2 regions of the Enemella evansiae genome follow, and region 2 is predicted to be linked to the other one. Evidence: riboswitches for the same ligand, from Rfam matches in the RefSeq annotation. Region 2 holds a riboswitch; the other holds the start of a gene.
The links. Region 2 has a riboswitch for thiamine pyrophosphate ahead of thiC (phosphomethylpyrimidine synthase ThiC). Riboswitches for the same ligand answer to the same signal wherever they lie in the genome.
Positions count from the first base shown of each region.

Region 1: linked by a shared signal. The riboswitch ahead of thiO (glycine oxidase ThiO) and the one ahead of thiC (phosphomethylpyrimidine synthase ThiC) in region 2 are both predicted to bind thiamine pyrophosphate.

Region 1 covers NZ_SNXA01000010.1:450,885-455,079, reverse strand. Annotated here, with positions in the region: gene C8D81_RS13520 (HhH-GDP family DNA glycosylase) at 1-69, opposite strand, end outside; gene C8D81_RS13515 (thiazole synthase) at 122-922, opposite strand; gene thiS (sulfur carrier protein ThiS) at 924-1,124, opposite strand; gene thiO (glycine oxidase ThiO) at 1,127-2,311, opposite strand; TPP riboswitch at 2,302-2,411, opposite strand; gene C8D81_RS13500 (sulfurtransferase TusA family protein) at 2,468-2,695, opposite strand; gene C8D81_RS13495 (YeeE/YedE family protein) at 2,790-3,854, opposite strand; gene C8D81_RS13490 (MBL fold metallo-hydrolase) at 4,022-4,195, opposite strand, start outside.
Region 2 covers NZ_SNXA01000009.1:239,664-243,858, forward strand. Annotated here, with positions in the region: gene thiC (phosphomethylpyrimidine synthase ThiC) at 1-1,608, opposite strand, end outside; TPP riboswitch at 1,604-1,713, opposite strand; gene thiD (bifunctional hydroxymethylpyrimidine kinase/phosphomethylpyrimidine kinase) at 1,850-2,677, shown strand; gene C8D81_RS09280 (GDSL-type esterase/lipase family protein) at 2,674-4,195, opposite strand, start outside.

The DNA.
Region 1 (4,195 bases), on a different contig from region 2:
GTCGATACCCAGATCCGCGGGGCCGATCCGGGCCTTGTCTTCGTCGGATTCTCCATGCTGCTTGGCCATATCCGCGCTCTTACCCAGCCCCTCGCCTGCCCAATCCTCGGGTGCACAGTCCTCAGGTTCCCATCCGGCCCTGCTCGGGCGAGGAGGCCCGGGCGAGCCGGCGCCGCGGGATCCGGCCGGCGCGCCGGGCGGCGTACCCGGCCCGGACCGCGTCGCGCATCGCCGCTGCCATCAGCTCCGGGCGTTCGGCCCGGGTGACGGCGGTGGCGAGCAGCACGGCGTCGCAGCCGAGCTCCATCGCCAGGGCGGCCTCGGAGGCGGTGCCGATGCCGGCATCCAGGATCACCGGGACCTGGACGGCCTCGCGCAGCAGCTCGATCGCGTGCGGGTTGCGGATGCCCAGTCCGCTGCCGATCGGCGCACCGAGCGGCATCACCGCCGCACAACCGGCGTCCTGCAGCCGGGCGGCGACCACCGGATCGTCGGTGGTGTAGGGCAGCACCCGGAATCCCTTGCGGGTCAGGGTTTCCGCTGCCTCGATGAGTTCCAGCACATCGGGCAGCAGGGTGCGGTCGTCGGCGACCACCTCGAGCTTGATCCAGTCGGTGTCCAGGGCGGCGCGGGCGAGTTCGGCGGTGAGCACGGCCTCGCGGGCCGAGCGGCAGCCCGCGGTGTTGGGCAGGATGTGTACGCCGAGATCGACCAGGGTCTCCATCAGTCCGCTGCCGGCGGTGCTGCCGGCCCGGCGCATGGTGACGGTGACGATGTCGCTCTCCGCGGCCTCGACGGCGGCCCGCAGCACCGCTGGGCTGGAGGCGCCACCGGAGCCGAGCAGCAGCCGGGAGCGCAGCGTACGCCCGGCGAGCTCGAAGGTCTCCACAGCCGCGACGGCGGGGTTCTCGATGGTGGTCATGTCAGCCTCCCTGCATCGGTCGGAGCACCTCGAGCTCGGCACCCTCGGGGATCGTGGTGGTCGCCCACTGCGAGGGCACGGCCACCGAACCGTCGACAGCCACCGCCAGGCCCTTGCCGCTCAACCCCTGCCGTTCCAGCAGGTCGGCGATCGTGCTGCCGTCGGGCACCGTGGTCGGTTCCCCGTTGAAGGTGATCTGCATCCTCATACCTCCACATCGTCCGAGCGGGTCCCCACGTCGGCTGAGCGAGCGAGGGACGAGCGAGTCGAAGCCACGTCCTCCGGTGCCCGCAGATCGGGCACCGCGTCACCCACCTGACGGGCCGTCTCGGGGGCCAGCAGGAAGCCGTGCCGGAAGTGGCCGGTGGCGAGCAGCAGTCCGGGCACCTCGGTCGGTCCGACCAGCGGGCGGTTGTCCGGGGTACCGGGCCGCAGCCCGACCCGGTGGGCGACCACCTCGGCGTCCCGCAGGCCGGGTACCAGTTCGGCGGCGGCGCCGAGCAGGTCGAGGGCGGCGCGGACGGTGGGGCGGGTGTCTGTCTCACCGGTGTCCCAGGTCGTCGCACCGGCGAGCAGGGTGCCGTCGGGGCGGGGCACGAGGTAGATCGGATGGTTGTCGATCCGGGCCCGGATCATGGCCTGCGGCACCTCGGCGTCGGGGCGCAAGGTGAGGATCTCGCCCTTGACCGGGCGGACCGGGACGGGGAGGTCGATCGAGGCGGCGAGGGTCCGGGAGCGATGGCCGGCCGCGAGCACCACCACCGGGGCGGTGATCGGGACGCCGCCGAGGCGTACCCCGTGCACCCCGTGTTGGTCGCCGAGCAGTTCGGCGGAGCCGGTGGCGAAGCGGGCGCCCTGCTGCTCCAGCGCGGCGCGCAGGGCGGCGAGCGCGGATTCGGGGACCACGCTGGCCTCCCCCGGCACCCGCAGCGCCCCGGCGATCCGACTGCGCAGCGCGGGTTCGGCGCGGTGGGCCTCGCGACCGGTCAGCAGCTCGTGGTCGATGCCGTGATCCTGCAGCAGGTCGGCGTGCCGGGCGAGCACCGCGTCCTCGTCGCGATCCAGCGCGACCGCCAGCGTCCCGGGCGTACCGAAGCCGATCGACGCCCCGCTCTGCTCCTCGATCTCGCCCGCGAATTCGGGCCAGGCGGCCAGGCTGCGCACCGCCGATTCGTGCAGGTCGTCCTCGCCGTAGTCGAGTTCCGAACCGGGGGCGAGCATGCCGCCGGCGACCGGGGAGGCGGCATCGGCCGCGTCATCGCTGACGATCGTCACTCGATGACCGCGCCGGCTCAGCCCCCAGGCGGCCGCGAGTCCGGCGATCCCGGCACCGACGACGATCGCGTCGAGCTCGGAATCCCGGAACCCGCAGAGGATGCGTGATTCCATCGACTTCTCCTTACGCCGGCATGATCCGGACCAAGTTGCAACGGTCGGGGCGGCACAGCCCCCTCTCAGCCCGATGCCTCGGACTCCCGCGAAGAACGTCTGGAATTGTACCCGGGGCATCCGGTGCTCAACCGGATGCCCCGTGGGAGATGTGGGTCAGGCCTTCTGGACGGTGATGGTCCAGCCGGCGTCACCGAGCTTGCGGTAGTCGGTGACCGGGTAACCGGACTCGGCCGCCCACTGCGGGATCGAGTCGGTGGCCTGGGTGCAGTCGAAGTTGATCACCAGCTCGTCGCCGTTGGGGAGGTCGGCGATCGCCTTCTTGGCCTCCACCAGCGGGAACGGGCAGACCTCACCGACGGTCTCGAGTACGTGCTTGGACATTGTCATTCTCCTTTTCTGCTTGGACTTCCGTTCCCCGAGTAGCGATCCATGCGTAGCGGAGCGGAGCAATGGATCGCGTGTCGAGGGGTACCGCTCAGGCGTTCACCAGGGCCTGCTGCGGCGTACCGCTGGCGGACTTGCTGCGCCGGCCGGTGATGAACAGCCGGGCACCGATGCCGGTGCCGAGGAACATCAGCGCGAAGGCGATCCAGCCCTGGTAGCTGAACTGGGCGGTCTCGACCATCGCGTTGCCGATGGTGCAGCCGCCGGCCAGCGAGGCGCCGACGCCCATGCCGACGCCGCCGGCGATGGAGCGAACGATGGTCCGCGAGTCGGGTACCCGGATCTTGAACTCCCCCGCGCCCTTGGCGGCGATGAAGGAACCGACCAGGATGCCGACGACCAGCCAGACGCCCCAGTCGATGCGGGCGGTGTTGCCGGTGACCAGGAAGCTGGTCAGGTTGGCCGAGGGGGTGGTGATCCCCAGGCCCGCCTGGCGACCGGCGGCGTAGCTGAGCGGGTAGGCGGCGATCGCGATGAGGCCGATGATCACCGCGGTGACGAACGGGTGCCAGGCCTTCTCGAAGAGCAGGTGGTTCAGGCCGGTCTTCTCCGGCGGCAGGGTGGCGACCTTCAGCTTCGGCTGGCTGCGCAGCTGCCGGTACGCGAGGTAGCCGACGCCGGCGACCAGCAGCACGACCAGGAACCAGGGCGAGATTCCGAGGCTGTCCTGGACGGTGGTCACCGGGACGGTCTCGGCGCGCATCCCGTCGTTGACGGGCTTCAGCACGCCGTATTTCATCACCGCCGCGAAGCCGGCGTACGCCACCAGCGCGACCCAGCTGCCGACCAGGCCCTCGCCGGCGCGGTAATAGGTGCCGGTGGCGCAGCCGCCGGCGAGCACGATCGAGATGCCGAAGATCAGCGACCCGACGATCACCGCCAACCAGGGCAGCGCCTTGAACGACAGTTCGATGATGCCCGCGGACTGCAGCGCGAAGACGCCGATGCTCTGCACGGCGATCACGATCAGGAAGGCGGTCAGCCAGCGGGTCTTGCGGGCGAGGAACACGTCACGGAAAGCACCGGTGACGCAGAATCGGCCGCGCTGCAGCACGAAGCCGAGCAACGCGCCGAGGAGTAGTCCGGTCAGGGACATGAGTGCAGCTCCAGGTCTGGGACGGGGTCACTGAGGACCCATGGTCATAGGCTCAAACCATGGAACTATAGGCAGGCCTTGGGTATTCCCGGAAATCCGGACCGGATTCTGGACCGCCCCTCACGATCCTCGAGTAGCTCGCGCAGCGAGCGTGTCGAGAGGCCCCCTCAGTCCCCCTCGTCGTACTCCCCCGCGCACCAGGCGGCATGCCGGTCCGCCGAGCGGCGTACCGCCTGCTGCAGATCGGCGTCGAGCACGTTGCCGAAGTTGCTGTACGCCCGGTCGGCCCGCAGTTCGGCGACCCGGTCGGCCAGCCGTCGGGCGGTGGCACCGGAGAGCGG
Region 2 (4,195 bases):
GCGGATGTCCTGGCTGATCCGCATCGAGCAGAACTTCGGCCCGCACATCGAGCAGAAGTGGGCGGTCTTGGCGGGTTCGGCCGGCAGGGTTTCGTCGTGGTAGGCCATCGCGGTCTCCGGGTCGAGCGCAAGCGCGAACTGGTCGTGCCAGCGGAACTCGAACCGGGCCTTGGACATCGCGTCGTCCCGGTCCCGCGCGCCGGGGTGACCCTTGGCGATGTCGGCGGCATGGGCGGCGATCTTGTAGGTGATCACACCGGTCTTCACATCGTCGCGGTTGGGCAGGCCGAGGTGCTCCTTCGGCGTGACGTAGCAGAGCATCGCGGTGCCGTGCTGGGCGATCACCGCGGCACCGATGGCCGAGGTGATGTGGTCATACCCGGGTGCAATGTCGGTGACCAGCGGGCCGAGGGTGTAGAACGGCGCACCGTGGCACCAGTCCTGCTGGAGGCGTACGTTCTCCGGCACCAGGTCGAGCGGCACGTGGCCCGGGCCCTCGACCATCACCTGGACGTCGTGGGCCCAGGCCCGTTCGGTGAGTTCGGCGAGGGTGCGCAGCTCGGCGAGCTGGGCCTCGTCGTTGGCGTCGGCGGTGGAGCCGGGCCGCAGGCCATCGCCGAGGGAGAAGGCGACGTCGTAGCGGGCGAAGATCTCGCAGAGTTCGTCGAAATGCTCGTAGAGGAAGGATTCCCGGTGATGCGCCAGGCACCAGCCGGCCATGATCGACCCGCCGCGGGAGACGATTCCGGTGACCCGCCGGGCGGTGAGTGGGACGTAGCGCAGCAGCACGCCGGCGTGGATCGTCATGTAGTCCACCCCCTGCTCGGCCTGTTCGATCACGGTGTCCCGGAAGACTTCCCAGCTGAGCTGGTCGGCCTCCCCGTTGACCTTCTCCAGGGCCTGATAGATCGGCACGGTGCCGATGGGCACCGGGGAGTTGCGCAGGATCCACTCGCGGGTGGTGTGGATGTCGTCACCGGTGGACAGGTCCATCACGGTGTCGGCGCCCCAGCGGGTGGCCCAGCTCAGTTTCTCGACCTCCTCGGCGATCGAGGAGGTGACCGCGGAGTTGCCGATGTTGGCGTTGATCTTGGTGAGGAAGGCTTTTCCGATGATCATCGGTTCGGACTCGGGGTGGTTGATGTTGGCCGGGATGATGGCCCGGCCGGCGGCGACCTCGCTGCGGACCAGCTCGACGTCGACGTTCTCGCGGAGCGCGATGAAGCGCATCTCCGGGGTGATCGTGCCCTGGCGGGCGTAGTGCATCTGGGTGACGGTGCGGCCTTCGGTGGCGCGCAGCGGGTCGCGCTGCTCGCCCTGCCAGGCCTGGGATGCCTCACCGCGGCGGACGGCGCTGCGACCGTCGTCGGCGAGATTGCGGGCGCGACCGGTGTACGCCTCCACGTCGCCCCGCGCGGTGATCCACTCGGCCCGGCGTGCTGGCAGGCCCCGGGTCGGGTCGCTGCCGGGACCGGCGGTGCGATAGACGTGCACATCGGGATTCGCTGTGCCGTCAGGGGAATCCGCGAGCGAGATGGCAGTGACCGGGACGTTCAGGTCGCCCTCGTCGAGGTGGTGCAGGTGGTGCTGTGGATGGACCTCAGTCATGAGATGCCTCACTTCCTTCGCCGGAATGACCCGGACAGGTTCGAACGGTCCGGGCGGCGTCAGCCCGATCTCAGCCCCTTGCCAGAGGCCCCCGCGTGGGTTTCCACCCACCCTACACACCCCCGAATCCCCACGTTCATCGAGTAGCACCGCCGGCGCAGCGAAGCGGAGCCGGCGGTGCGTGTCGAGATGAACCTCCCCTCACCACTTCGCGCCGAACCGAACCACCTACCCTTGATCCATGGACCGACCCGTCGCCCTCACCATCGCCGGCAGCGATCCCAGTGGTGGCGCCGGCATCCAGGCCGATCTGAAGACGTTCCACCAGCTGGGCGCCTACGGCACCGCGGTGATCACCGCACTGACCGCGCAGAACACCCAGGGCGTGACCGGGGTGCATGTGGTGCCGGCCGCGTTCGTCGCCGAGCAGCTGGAGACACTGCTGGCCGATGTCGGTATCGATGCGGTGAAGCTGGGGATGCTCGCGACGGCCGAGATCGCCGAGACGGTGGGCCGGTTCCTGGCCGCCGAACCGCTGGCCTCGGCGTACTCGGTGCTGGACCCGGTGATGGTCGCCACCAGCGGTGACCGGCTGGTCGATGAGGACGCCACCGACGCGATCCGCGGGCTGGTCCCGCTGGCGTCGGTGATCACGCCGAACGTCCCGGAGGCGGCCGTGCTGCTCGGCGCCGACCCGGTGACCGATGTGGCCGGAATGCGCTCCCAGGCAGAGAAACTACGGGCCGAGCTGGGCGCCCAGCGGGTACTACTCAAGGGCGGTCACCTCGGTGGCGCGGAGTCGGTCGATGTCTGGGCCGACGAAGACGGGGTACGCGAGTTCGCCGACGAGCGCGTGGACACGAAGAACACCCACGGCACCGGCTGTACGCTCTCCTCCGCCTTGGCCGCACTCCGCCCCCAGCTCTCCGACTGGCCGGGCACGGCGCGGATCACGAAGTTCTGGCTCACCAGCGCTCTGACGAACGGCGACCGGCTCGAGATCGGCCATGGTCACGGCCCGGTCGATCATTTCACCGAGTTGAACGACACCCGCGGTACGCAGCCCTAACGCCGCCAGACCAGCCGGCCACCCTGGAAGTCCTGCCAGCAACCGGAGGCGTCGCAGAACTCATCGCTGGTCGGGTAGCCGAGGCGACCGTTCTCCCAGCCCTGATCGGCCCACCACTGGCGCAGCAGACCCCGCACGAAATGGGCGCCCGAACCCGGGGACCAGTAGATGGCGCCATTCTGGAAGGACTGGAAACAACCGCCGTCCCGGAGCCCGCAATACTCACTGTGCAAGGGATAGCCGAGCCATCCGGCCTCCCAGCGTTCGGCGCCCCAGCGGTCGAAGATCGCACCGCGGGACCAGGCGGTGCCGGTCGCTGGTGACCAGTAGTAGGTGGCCCCCTGGAACCGGTTCGCACAACCGCCGTCGCGCAACCCGCAGAACTCATCGGAGGTGGGATAACCGAGGTGCCCGTCGACACCGCCCTCGCGTACCCACGACTGCTCGATCAGACCGCGCACCGTGCGGGTTCCGGTCCCGGACGACCAGTAGATGGCTCCGTTCTGGAAGCGCTGTCGACAACCGCCCGCACGCAACCCGCACTCCTTCTCGGCGGTCGGATAGCGCAGCAGACCGGTCTCCCAACCCTGTCGGGCATAGTGGTCAAGGGTGAGCCCGGTGACCGAGTGGGCACCGGAGCCACCGCTCCAGTAGACCAACCCACCTTGGAATCGACTCAGGCAACCGGAGTCGCGCAGACCACAGAACTCGTCGTCGATCGGGTAACCGAGTTGTCCACCCTCGGCACCCAGGGTGCGCCACCGGGTGGCGATCGACCCCTTCACCAGGCGGGCTCCGGTGGTCGCCGATCGATACAGCTCACCGCGTTGTCGGAGCTGGGCGCAACCACCGTCCCGGAGCCCGCATCGGGCATCCTGGGTGGGCGTACCGGCAACATCGGCGCGGGCGCTGAACTCGGTCGGTTCGCAACCGGCCATTGCACTGAGGTGGGCCGCGACGGACTCGCCCAGTCGGCGCGCCTCCTGCTGGGTGAGATGGACACCGTCGGTGCTCATGCCCGGCTTGAAGGACCCATCCCCGGCGTCCATGTGCTCGGCGGCCGAGATGACCTGCACCCCACGATTCGCCGCCCAGGAACGGATCAGGGAGTTGAAGGGCGCGATCAGGTCGGGTGCGGGGTCGGTGGGTGGAAGCAGTGAGATCAAAACGCGCTGCGCCGGTACACCCGAGGTCGCGACGATCCGGTCCAGGTCTGCTGGAACGTTGCTGAATGGCTCTCGGCGCAGCACATTGTTGGTGCCGGCCAGGATCACCAGATAGCTGCCGCTCTGCACCCGGAGGTCGGAGACCCCCGCCAGGTCGCTGGTCCGCCACCCACTGTGCGCGTACCCACCGGTCAGCTGCAGGGCGGGATCCTGGTCGGTCCAGTACGCCCAGGAGCCGGGGCCCGGGAGGGTCTGGTCGAAATAGGTGCCCGAGCCGTAGGTCGGTGAACCCATCTCGGTGAACGAGGCACCGACGGCCGCGAAATCGACGGAGCAGGCGGCCCGTGCCGTT